4 regions of the Pectobacterium colocasium genome follow, and region 4 is predicted to be linked to each of the others. Evidence: predicted binding sites of a transcription regulator. Region 4 holds the regulator's gene; each other region holds the start of a gene.
The links. Region 4 encodes CRP, which controls carbon source genes, mostly activating them, when cyclic AMP is high. Its sites were predicted from a motif close to ATGTGANNNNNNTCACAT; they were not measured.
Positions count from the first base shown of each region.

Region 1 (3,214 bases), 1.1 Mb from region 4:
CGCCGCGCCATCCGTCAGCGGCGTACTGTTAGCCGCCGTGACCGAACCATGTCGGCGATCGAACGCCGGGCGTAAACGGGAATACTGCTCCAGTGCGGAATCATGGCGCACATTGTTATCTTCGCTTAGCGCTTTCTCATACGGTGGGACGTAAGCCGTCATCACTTCATCGCGCAGCACCCCGGACTCCCAAGCCTGTGCCGCCAGTTTGTGCGAACGGTGCGCCAGTTCATCCTGCTCTTCACGCGTGATGCCGTAGGTTTTTGCCATCTGTTCCGCGGTATCACCCATGCGCAACCCGGTGGAATACTCCGCCACGGCAGGCGCAACCGGCAGCAGGTCTTTCGGGCGCAGACCGCTTAACAGTTTCAACTTCTGGCCCAGCGTTCTGGCTTTGTTCATATCCACCAGCGTTCTGGCCAGCGCTTTGCTGACACCAATAGGCAGCACGGAAGAGGAATCCGCGCCGCCGGCAATACCGACTTCCACCGTACCCGCCATAATACTTTCTGCCACGTTGGCGACCGCCTGAAAACTGGTGGCACAGGCGCGCGACACGCTGTAGGCATCGGTATGTACGCTCATCCCCGTACCGAGCACGATCTCTCTGGCGATATTCGGCGCCTCGGGCATTTGGACCACCTGCCCGAACACCAATAGTTCGATCAATGCAGGATCGATACCCGTGCGAACCAGTAATTCACTGGTGACGAGCTTCCCTAATTCGAGGGCGGGTACGCCATGATAGGCCGTTGCCTGCCGGGCAAATGGGGTGCGTAATCCGCTCACGAACGCAATGCGATCGCCACGGCGGGTTATCAGAGGTAATACCTCACTCATAAACGCTCCTGTTAACCGAAAATACTCCCGTTAACCAAAAATACTTCCGTTAGCCAAAAATAAATTGCGAGCACAACAGGTCAGACCTGATTTCATTGTTAACCAGATGGTTACATTACGCAAAGGCGCGCAACACAAAAGTGTGAAGAGCGTGGGGTAGCCGCGAACAAAAGTGAAGAAATAGCCACAACAGAAGGGATAGAAGCGAGGTAAGACGTCAGAGGAAACCGTGACGGGCAGAAGCCACAGAAGGCTCCTGCCGGGACAAAAATTAACGCAGGCCGAGCTGGAAAATCATCGTTTCAGCCTGACAGCTGAACGTAAAATCGATGTCCAGCTTAACGCCACCGTCTACGTCTTCCAATGTGCTGACGATGTCGCAAGGTTCGGACTCTACCGCACGCGCTTTTGCCGTCAGAGCGGTCAGCGCCGCTTCCGCATCAGAACGATCGCCGAAAACTTTGCTGTAAGACGCCGTGCAATCGGTGTTATCCATAATTGTGCCGACATCGACACAGCAGCAGGCTGCGGTTTCCTCAGCACTGCATTTGTTGATTACGTTCGTCATAATACTTTCCTCTTAGGACTTAAGACGCGGGAGATTTGATCCAGTTCAAATATTTTCTATCTTCCTTATATTTTACTCCCTCATCCCAAAGCAGTACCAGCACTTCATGCCAGCCAGGAATTTTAGTGATATCAATCACATTAAGGTGTTATGCGGTAGTAAAAACCGAGTAATATCTCTTCACACAAATTAACCAAAACGTTAAGCAGATCTAAATTTTGCATCATTTTGGAAATATTCTTAATACACGAATGCAACATTATCGTATTCCCAACTTATACTTTGGCAACTGGTCTGATTTGTCAGGCTGAGTGCGCCCCCTACAATGCGCGTCCCTTGTTACCCCGTGTAACAACGTTAAATAACAAGCATATAAAGAGGTTTTGGTCATGAGCCAGAAAAACCTGTTCAAACAATCCACAATTGCTGTTGCGGTGGCACTGTTCTCAGCAAATGTGTCAGCAGCTGGTTTCCAGCTAAATGAATACTCCTCATCGGGTCTGGGCCGTGCATTTTCTGGTGAAGGTGCCGTAGCCGACAATGCGGCCTCCGGCAGTCGTAACCCAGCGACCATGACCATGTTTGACCGCCCGTCATTCTCCGGTGGCGTCACCTATATCAACCCGGATATTGATGTTCAGGGGAAAAACTCTCTGACAGGGCAAAATACCAGTGCCAAAAATATCGCTCCGCACGCCTGGGTACCGAACCTGCATTTTATCATGCCGCTTAATGAACAGTGGGCAATCGGCGCTTCTGCCACCACTAACTATGGCTTAGCAACAGAGTTCAACGATACCTATGCCGCAGGTTCCATTGGCGGGCAAACCGACCTGATAACGTCAAACCTGAATCTGAGCGCCGCCTACCGTCTTAACCAGCATTTCAGCTTCGGTCTGGGTGTCAATGCTGTCTATGCTGATGCCAAGATTGTTCGCCGGGCAGGTGAATTGGCAAATGTGCCTACCGCAGCTGGTGGGTTACAAGGGGTCGTCGCTGGTCCTTCTTCAGAAATAGCTCGTCTGGAAGGTAAAGAATGGGGATACGGCTGGAACGCCGGTATTCTGTATGAAGTGGACGAAAATAACCGCTTCGGTCTGACCTATCGTTCTAAAGTCGATATCGACTTTAACGGCGATTACAGCAACAACCTCCCAACAGCAGTAACAGCATTGAACGGTACGGGTGGTGCTAAGATTCCTGGCAAGCTAACGCTCAATCTACCAGAGATGTGGGAGGCCTCAGCCTACCATCGCGTAGCACCGAAGTGGGCAGTGCACTACAGCCTGGCCTATACCAGTTGGAGCCAATTCCAGGAACTGAAAGCGACGGGTAGCAACGGCCAGACTCTGTTCCATAAAGATGAAAGCTTCCGTGATGCTTACCGTATCGCACTCGGTACCACCTACTATCACGACGATAACTGGACGTTCCGCGGCGGTATCGCGTTTGATGACAGCCCGGTCCCAGCCGACAAACGTTCTATTTCCATCCCGGATCAGGATCGTTTCTGGCTGAGTGCAGGTACCACCTATGCCTTTAATAAAGACGCGTCTGTGGATGTTGGCGTATCCTACATGCACGGTAAGCAAGTTGATATCAGCGAACCTATCTCTGATAGAGCAGGTTCGCCAAGCTACACGTTCAGCTCCAAAGGTAAAGCCTGGCTGTACGGCGTGAACTTCAACTATGCGTTCTAAAAACGATGCGTTCTAAAAACGATGCGTGCTAAATAAGAACAGACGTTCTCATTCTCTTCACGAAGAACGTGATAAAGCAGGTAAGGCAACTTACCTGCTTTTTTAT
Region 1 covers NZ_CP084032.1:3,310,535-3,313,748, forward strand. Annotated here, with positions in the region: gene fadI (acetyl-CoA C-acyltransferase FadI) at 1-840, opposite strand, end outside; gene LCF41_RS15030 (YfcZ/YiiS family protein) at 1,112-1,408, opposite strand; gene fadL (long-chain fatty acid transporter FadL) at 1,798-3,108, shown strand.
Region 1: the regulator CRP is predicted to act here: its motif matches at 1,442-1,459, upstream of LCF41_RS15030 (YfcZ/YiiS family protein).

Region 2 (3,214 bases), 560 kb from region 4:
ACCAATACCTTTACCGAAGAACGCTAACGCCATTACAGCAATCACCACCCACTCTGTCGAGACATAGTTACAAATAACCATCGACATAGAGAGCAACATACCAAGAACAATCGGCGTTTTACGCGCAAAGGTCAGAGAGTTAGTTCGGCGCATTAAATAATCGGAAATCACGCCTCCCAAGACTCCCCCCACAAAACCGCAGATTGCAGGGACAGAAGCGACAAAGCCTGCTTTCAGAATTGACATACCCCTAGCCTGAACCAGATACACAGGAAACCAGGTGATAAAGAAGTAAGTCAGTGCGTTAATACAGTATTGGCCCAGATAAATACCGATCATCATACGAGAAGTCAGCAGTTGCTTAATTTGGAACCATTTCTCTGCTGATGGAACTTTCGCTTTATTCGATGCCACGTCCATATTAATCAACGCGCCACCCGCTTCGATATAGTCCAATTCAGCCTGATTAACCCCAGGATGATCTTTGGGATCGTGGATGACTTTCAACCAGATGAAACTGAGGATGATCCCCAATCCGCCCATGAACCAGAATACGTGCGACCAACCAACAGCGTGCACCAGCCACCCCATGATAGGAGCAAAAATTACCGTCGCAAAATATTGTGCGGAGTTAAAGATCGCTACCGCAGTACCACGCTCCTGCGCCGGGAACCAGGCTGCAACGATACGGCTGTTGCCAGGGAAAGAAGGCGATTCACAAATCCCCACCATAAAGCGCAATAAGAACAGTGCAATGACAATAGATGCCGTGGTAGGAAAGAGATCGACGAACCCTTGCAGCAACGTGAAGAGTGACCAGGTAAAAATACTCCAGAAGTAGACACGTTTTGAACCAAAGCGATCAAGTAGCCAACCACCAGGGATTTGGCCGATAACATAAGCCCAGGAAAACGCGGAGAAGATATACCCCATACCGACGGCATCCAGGCCAATATCTTTTGACATGGCAGAGCCCGCTATCGAGATAGTGGCGCGGTCGCCATAGTTAAATGACGTGACGATAAACAACATCACGACAATCCAGTAGCGGGCGTTTGTTCTCTTTTGTATCGCGCCAGCTGCTGAGCTTACTGTATTCATGATGAACTCCTGCTTCAATCGCGGTTCGCTCATTCATTCCGAATAACAGATAACGTGTAGGGTTATCAGAATGAAGATCAGTGGATATCCCCGTCATACTTCAAGTTACATGTGTGTTGGCTGCGTTCACTCACCCGAATCACTTACCTAAGTAAGTTCATCGGGATTCCTTATCTTGCCGCCTACCTGAAACTCGAATTATTTAGGGTATAGTTAAATTCCCATTTTTATTTTTTTTGCGAATAGCCAGGCTATATAGCTTCAGAGTAATTAGCTGACATCTTCAACTCGCCAGATCATTATAATTTTTACCTACTGACCGCTCACTAGATAAAAGCCCAACATTAAAAATGTCCTTTTGAATATGTTGGTGCACTTGCCCTATATAGTGCGAGGTATTTCACGAAAAATGCCGCTATTCTCTTTTTACATTCCTACACATTATTTTCATTTCCTCCGTAAAAACCACACGCCAGCAGAATGTGATCAAACTCACCAAAAACTGGGTCTTCGCCTGATAAATCAGGAACAAAAAGCCCGGACTTAGGTCAATTGCATAATGTACGAGAAGAGAACCTCACGTATACTCGTTAGCGAGCAATGAAGTAATAGCGTGGTAATCACTACCACGGCGTTTCTGCCAAACCAATAATAAAGGCTTGCATCATGTCAGATAAATCAGAAAGTAATGCTGCACAAGAGCAGCCACTTTATATTAAGGTCCACGATTCTGATAATGTTGCCATTGTTGTTAATAATAATGGCTTACATGCCGGAACCCGTTTTAATGATAATCTGGAATTAATTGAACATGTTCCGCAGGGCCACAAAGTTGCCCTTGTTGATATCGCCAAATCAGGCGCCATTATCCGCTATGGTGAAATTATCGGGTATGCGCTACGCGATATTCCTAAAGGAAGCTGGATTGATGAATCTTTAGTCGAGCTGCCTCAGGCTCCCGCGCTGGACACCCTGCCACTGGCGACTAAAGTCCCCCCCTCTCTTCCTTCGCTGGAAGGCTACACCTTTGAGGGCTACCGCAATGCCGATGGCAGCGTAGGCACGAAAAATCTGCTGGGCATTAGCACCAGTGTGCACTGCGTCGCCGGCGTGGTGGACTACGTCGTCAAAATTATCGAGCGCGATTTACTGCCTAACTATCCCAATGTGGATGGCGTGGTGGCACTCAACCACCTCTACGGCTGTGGCGTGGCAATCAATGCGCCTGCGGCGGTCGTTCCTATTCGCACCATTCACAACCTGGCGCTAAACCCGAATTTTGGCGGTGAAATTCTGGTTGTCGGCCTGGGTTGTGAAAAATTACAGCCGGAGCGCCTGCTCGAAGGGACATCAGACGTACAGGCTATCTCGCTTGATGACAGTAGTATTGTCCGTTTGCAGGATGAACACCACGTGGGTTTCCGCTCGATGGTGGATGACATCCTGACGATGGCAGACAAACACCTGCAACGGCTAAACAAACGTCAGCGTGAAACCTGTCCGGCCTCAGAATTGGTTGTCGGCATGCAGTGTGGCGGCAGCGATGCTTTCTCTGGCGTCACCGCTAACCCAGCCGTCGGTTTTGCATCCGATCTGCTGGTTCGCTGCGGCGCAACCGTTATGTTCTCCGAAGTGACTGAAGTCCGCGACGCCATTCATCTGTTAACACCGCGCGCCATCAATGAAGAAGTCGGTAAACGTCTGCTGGAAGAAATGGCCTGGTACGATAATTACCTCGACAGCGGCCAGACCGATCGTAGCGCCAACCCCTCACCAGGCAATAAAAAAGGAGGTCTGGCGAACGTGGTGGAAAAAGCGCTCGGTTCCATCGCCAAATCTGGCACCAGCGCTATTGTCGAAGTTCTGTCACCCGGTCAACGCCCAACCAAACGTGGGCTGATTTACGCCGCAACGCCCGCCAGTGACTTCGTGTGCGGCACGCAGCAGCTTGCTTCCGGTATCACCGTGCAGGTCTTCACTACCGGCCGCGGTACGCCCTATGGTCTGCTCGCGGTGCCCGTCATCAAAATGGCAACCCGCACTGCATTGGCAAACCGCTGGCACGATCTGATGGATATTGATGCTGGTACGATTGCTACCGGAGAAACCACAA
Region 2 covers NZ_CP084032.1:3,828,725-3,831,938, forward strand. Annotated here, with positions in the region: gene LCF41_RS17350 (MFS transporter) at 1-1,101, opposite strand, end outside; gene garD (galactarate dehydratase) at 1,768-3,214, shown strand, end outside.
Region 2: the regulator CRP is predicted to act here: its motif matches at 1,582-1,599, upstream of garD (galactarate dehydratase).

Region 3 (3,214 bases), 1.9 Mb from region 4:
GCAATAAAGCCGCCGAACAGCGTGGGGGCATCGGTGCCCAGATTGAGATCGGTGATCACGCCTTTGAGCCGCTGATTGGCGAACGGCGTTCTGCGGCCGTTAAACCAGTCCAACACGACAGGTAAGTGATCCAGCGTGGGATTTTCTGCCCAGCTACGGGTAAGCCGTTCCAGCAGTGTGGCTTCCATCGCCTGTAATGACGTTTTGAGTTCGGGATGACCTTGTTCGGCATAGTCTTTCGCCGCTTCCTGTAATGACCAGCCCAGCAGCCGCCCAAACCAGGCGTACATATCACCGAAGGCGGACTGTCCCGCTTCGAGGCCGATATAGCCGGGAACAACGCTGCCGTCGACCTGCCCGCAAATACCCGCAATGGTGCGATCGGCAATGCGTGCGTCGTCGGCGATCAGAATGTCGCAGGTGGAGGTGCCAATTACTTTAACCAGCGTATAAGGCTGTGCGCCTGCGCCGACGGTGCCGACGTGGCAGTCAAACGCGCCGCCCGCCAGGATGACTGTCTCGGGAATGCCGAGACGCTGCGCCCACTCTGCGGTAATCGTGCCGACTGGCTGTTCGGCAGTCCAGGTATCGGTAAACAGCGGGTACTGCAATTTCTCGGTCAGGCAGGGATCGAGCGCATGCAGAAAGTCTTTCGGCGGCAGTCCGCCCCAGCTTGGGTGCCAGAGTGATTTATGCCCGGCGCTGCATCGACCACGGCGGATATCGGCAGGTGCCTGCGTACCGGAAAGCAGGGCGGGCACCCAGTCGCACAGTTCTATCCAGGAGACGGCCGCCTGACGCACCGCGGCATCTTCACGCGAGACATGCAGGATTTTGGCCCAGAACCATTCGGACGAGTAAACGCCACCGATATAACGGGTGTAATCCGGGAATTGGCCGCTTCGGCACAGTGTATTAATGGCTTCCGCTTCTTCTATTGCCGTGTGGTCTTTCCACAGCACGAACATGGCATTGGGATTGTTGGCAAACTCGGGGCGCAGCGCGAGGATCTGACCCTGTTCATCAATGGGGGCGGGGGTCGACCCGGTCGAATCCACGCCGATGCCGATGATGTGTTGGCGCTGTTCGTTCGTCAGGCGGGAAACCACCACCTTAATTGCCTGTTCCAGCGATTCAATATAGTCCAGCGGATGGTGTCGGAACTGGTTGTTGGCCGGCTGACAATATTTACCTTCGCGCCAGCGGGGATAGTAGACCACTTCTGTTTCCAACTCTTGCCCGCTTTGGCAGTCAACGGCTAAGGCGCGTACCGAATCACTGCCGAAGTCGAGGCCAATCGTAATAGCGCCCGCGCTCATGCTTTGCTCCTCATTAATCCGAGATCGTTGGTGTTTACGATAGGCAGGGACAGGAAGAGGCGGTTAGGAGCGGTTAGCTGGAAGTATGTATTTTTCTGTCGCCCGCAGCCATTTTGTGAAGCCCGTCAAAGGTTAATGATTGGTTAAAATTGCTAAATGTATGCACAAACCTGTCATTGTTCCGGGATGTGATAAAGCTCTATATTCGAACCGGAAATAACGACTAAAACATAAAGCGTCTGAATGCTACTGAGTAAAGGATTGCGCTAAGTCTGTGTTTTTCCTTTATCCAGACCGGAAAACCCTTACCCACAACGTGAACGCATGTCGGCGTTGCTGGCGAATGAAAAGATAATTACACCGGAGAACATCATGCATAAATTCACTAAGGCGCTGGCAGCAATCGGGTTGGCTGCGGTTATGTCACAATCAGCTATGGCTGAGAACGTAAAGCTGGGATTTCTGGTGAAACAGCCGGAAGAACCCTGGTTCCAGACCGAATGGAAATTCGCTGATAAAGCAGGAAAAGATCTCGGTTTTGACGTGATAAAAATTGCGGTTCCCGATGGGGAAAAGACCCTGAACGCGATTGACAGCCTGGCGGCCAGCGGAGCAAAAGGTTTCGTTATCTGTACGCCCGATCCGAAGCTGGGGCCTGCCATTATGGCGAAAGCACGCAGCTACGATCTGAAAGTGATTGCGGTTGACGATCAGTTCGTGAACGCCAAAGGCCAGCCGATGGACACGGTACCGCTGGTGATGATGGCTGCCACCAAGATTGGTGAGCGCCAGGGGCAGGAACTGTATAAAGAAATGAACAAACGCGGCTGGAAAGTGGATGAAACGGCCGTGATGGCAATTACCGCGAACGAACTGGACACCGCGCGTCGCCGTACCTCTGGTTCTATGGATGCGTTGAAAGCCGCTGGCTTCCCGGAAAAACAGATCTATCAGGTGCCGACCAAATCTAACGATATCCCCGGCGCGTTTGATGCCGCCAACTCCATGCTGGTTCAGCACCCCGGTGTGAAAAACTGGCTGATTATCGGCATGAACGACAATACCGTGCTGGGCGGCGTGCGTGCGACGGAAGGCCAGGGCTTTAAAGCCGAAAATGTGATTGGTATCGGTATCAACGGCGTGGATGCGGTCAGCGAGTTGTCCAAAGGTCAGGCGACAGGCTTCTTTGGCTCACTGCTGCCAAGCCCGGATATTCACGGCTACAAGAGTATCCAGATGCTGAATGACTGGGTCACCAAGGGCGTAGAGCCGGAGAAATTCACCGAAGTGACCGATGTGGTGCTGATCACGCGTGACAACTTTAAGGTCGAGCTGGAGAAAAAAGGCCTGATGTAATCGTAATGTTGTTCACTTAAGCGTGGGTTTACGCCCTCTCGGGCTGCCACAAGTGGCATTTAAAATGCGTTTGCATTTTATAGGGGGAAACACGGTGATGAGGTTCCGCAGGGATGCCTCGCACCGTGGTCGCTCCCGGTATCTCGATCCTTTGTTGATCGACGTTATCCGCGCGCTACCTGCATTGTTATGAGGAAACCGACATGACAGCACAGTCACCCTATTTGTCGTTTCATGGGATTGGTAAAGAATTTCCCGGTGTTAAGGCGCTTTCGGATATCAGTTTTTCCTGCCATGCCGGCCAGATCCATGCATTGATGGGGGAAAATGGGGCGGGCAAATCAACGCTGTTAAAGATCCTGAGCGGCAACTATTCACCGTCCGCGGGTGAAATTCATATTCAGGGTAAACCGGTGCAGTTTACTCACACGATGGACGCCCTGAATGCAGGGGTTGCCATCATTTATCAGGAACTGCATCTGGTGCCGGAAATGACGGTCGCTGAGAACATCTATCTGGGGCAACTGCCGCATAAATAC
Region 3 covers NZ_CP084032.1:2,459,608-2,462,821, forward strand. Annotated here, with positions in the region: gene LCF41_RS11065 (ribulokinase) at 1-1,319, opposite strand, end outside; gene LCF41_RS11070 (arabinose ABC transporter substrate-binding protein) at 1,692-2,675, shown strand; gene araG (L-arabinose ABC transporter ATP-binding protein AraG) at 2,879-3,214, shown strand, end outside.
Region 3: the regulator CRP is predicted to act here: its motif matches at 1,506-1,523, upstream of LCF41_RS11070 (arabinose ABC transporter substrate-binding protein).

Region 4 (3,214 bases):
TAAAACCAAGATCATCGCCTTCTACAATGCGTTCCACGGCCGGACGTTGTTTACCGTTTCGGTTGGTGGACAGCCTAAATATGCCGATGGTTTCGGGCCTAAGCCTGCGGATATTGTCCATGTTCCTTTCAACGATCTGGCTGCGGTCAAAGCGGTGATGGACGATCACACTTGTGCCGTCGTGCTGGAGCCAATTCAGGGCGAGGGCGGCATTACACCGGCTACGGCTGAGTTTTTGCAAGGCGTTCGCGAGCTGTGCAATCAACACAAGGCGCTGCTGGTATTTGATGAAGTGCAGAGTGGGATGGGGCGTACCGGTAAATTATTCAGCTATATGCATTACGGTATTACGCCGGATATTCTCACCACCGCTAAAGCGCTGGGTGGCGGTTTCCCGATTAGTGCGATGCTGACGACGGAAGAGATCGCTTCTGCGATGACGGTGGGGGTACACGGAACCACCTACGGCGGCAACCCGCTGGCTTGTGCGGTGGCGGAAGCTGCGCTGGATATCATCAATACGCCGGAAGTGCTGTCAGGCGTCGCGGATCGGCACGATCGCTTTGTCAGTGAACTGGAGAAAATCAACCAGCAGTACGGCGTATTCGAGCAGGTTCGCGGCATGGGGCTCCTGCTGGGGGCAGAACTAAAACCGCAGTGGCATGGCCGCGCGGGTGAGTTTTTGGCTGCTGCAACGGCTCAGGGTCTGATGGTGCTGATGGCAGGGCCGAACGTCATCCGCTTTGTGCCGTCTTTGATCATTGATGAGGATGACATTGCGCAGGGGATGGAGAAGTTCGCCAACGCCGTCGCACAGGTTGTTAATGCAGCAAATTGATTACTCACTGAAAACGGTGTGATAGGAAAACGTAGAGAACGTTTTTCAACGCCGCTTGCGGCGGTCCGAAGGGTGGCGAGCAGGAAGCTCGCCATAAAAAAACGTAGGGAACGTTTTTCAACGCCGCTTGCGGCGGCCCAAAGGGTGGCGAGCAGGAAGCTCGCCATAAAAAAAGCGTGAGGCCGAGGCTTCACGCTTTTTTGTGGGTAGGGTACAGCGACAGGGATTTAGCGAGTGCCGTAAACGACAATCGTTTTACCGTGTGCCGAGATCAGGTTCTGGTCTTCTAACATTTTCAGAATGCGGCCCACGGTTTCACGCGAGCAGCCAACGATTTGCCCAATTTCCTGACGGGTAATTTTTATTTGCATGCCATCTGGATGCGTCATGGCATCAGGTTGTTTGGCCAGGTTGAGTAGAGTTTGAGCAATACGACCGGTCACATCAAGGAAGGCGAGGTTGCCGACTTTCTCTGAAGTCACCTGGAGTCTGCTTGCCATTTGCGCAGACAGACGCATGAGGATATCTGGGTTAACCTGAATGAGCTGGCGGAATTTTTTATAGGAAATTTCAGCCACTTCACAGGCGGTTTTTGCCCGCACCCAAGCGCTGCGTTCCTGACCTTCTTCAAACAGGCCGAGCTCGCCGATAAAATCGCCCTGATTGAGGTAGGAAAGGATCATTTCCTTGCCTTCTTCATCTTTGATTAGCACTGCGACAGAGCCTTTCACGATGTAGTAAAGCGTTTCTGCTTTTTCACCTTGGTGAATAAGCGTGCTCTTCGATGGATACTTGTGGATATGACAATGGGAAAGGAACCATTCGAGAGTTGGGTCTGTTTGCGGTTTGCCGAGAACCATTCGCTATCATCCTCTGTTGTAATTCACTGCGCAAATTACAGGGGTCAGAGTTCCCTGTACGGCGTGTTTAACTGCTCAAAAAAATAAAATTCAGTCTAGGCAGAATGACGTCAGGGAATATACTGGAACCACTGTACCCTTGATTTTCCGGTTGCTGCCTTGCCGCACCGTAAACGTGGCTGGGGTATGTCCGGCTACGTCATCATCTTCTTCGTTTCTGGGTTTGTCCAGAAAAGGTCTATTCTGTTTTCGTTTTAACACAGCTTTAAGGACGTGTCTTGTGTTGTCTCGCTTCAGCATGACAAAGCTCTGATTAACGCTGGTTTTTGTACAGTAACGGTATAAATTTTCAAAAAATTTTTAGTGGAGAGGCACCATGCAGGCACGGGTAAAATGGGTTGAAGGCTTAACGTTTTTGGGCGAATCCGCGTCAGGGCACCAGATATTGATGGACGGCAATTCCGGCGATAAAGCGCCCAGCCCGATGGAAATGGTGTTGATGTCTGTGGGGGGATGCAGCGCGATTGATGTGGTTTCGATTCTGCAAAAAGGCCGCAACGATGTGGCGGGCTGTGAAGTGAAACTGACGTCAGAGCGCCGGTCTGAAGCGCCGCGCTTATTTACCCATATCAATCTGCATTTTATCGTGACGGGGAAAGGGCTGACCGACAAAGCCGTTGAACGAGCTGTCGCCCTGTCGGCGGAAAAATACTGCTCTGTGGCATTGATGCTGGGCAAAGCCGTTGAGGTGACGCACAGCCACGAAATTAGAGTGTTGGGTTGATCCCTTCTTCTGGGCACGGTTCTGCCGTGCCCAGTCTGGCTTATTCGATGGTTTTCCCTTCCATTAACCGCTGCACCAGCGGTGCCATGATGAGCTCCATCGCCAGCCCCATTTTCCCGCCGGGAACGACCAACGTGTTGATGTGGGAGATAAACGATCCCTGCAACATGGCCAGCAGATAGGGATAGTCAATATTATCCAACCCCTGAAAGTGAATGACGACGAAGCTTTCATCCAGTGAGGGAATCGACTTGGCAGCAAACGGGTTGGAGGTGTCCACGGTGGGCACACGCTGGAAGTTGATGTGCGTACGGGAGAACTGCGGGGTGATGTAGGTGATGTAGTCTTCCATCGAACGGACGACGGAATCCATCACCGCTTCACGCGAGTGACCACGTTCATTGACATCACGAATCAGCTTTTGGATCCATTCCAGGTTGACGATCGGCACCACGCCGACGAGCAAATCGACATGCTGTGCCACGTCGTTTTGGTCGGTGACGACGCCGCCGTGCAGCCCTTCATAAAACAGGATATCGGTGGGTTCCGGCATCGGCTCCCACGGCGTGAAGGTTCCGGGAACCTGATTGTAGGGAATGGCTTCATCGTAGGTATGCAGATATTTACGCGTCTGGCCGCGTCCGTGCAGACCGTATTCGATAAACGACTGTTCCAGCAGGCTGAAGTCATTTGCTTCAGGACCGAAGTAGCTGATGTGGCGCCCTAAATCAC
Region 4 covers NZ_CP084032.1:4,387,518-4,390,731, reverse strand. Annotated here, with positions in the region: gene argD (bifunctional acetylornithine/succinyldiaminopimelate transaminase) at 1-838, shown strand, start outside; gene crp (cAMP-activated global transcriptional regulator CRP) at 1,066-1,698, opposite strand; gene LCF41_RS19880 (OsmC family protein) at 2,075-2,482, shown strand; gene LCF41_RS19875 (phosphoribulokinase) at 2,523-3,214, opposite strand, start outside.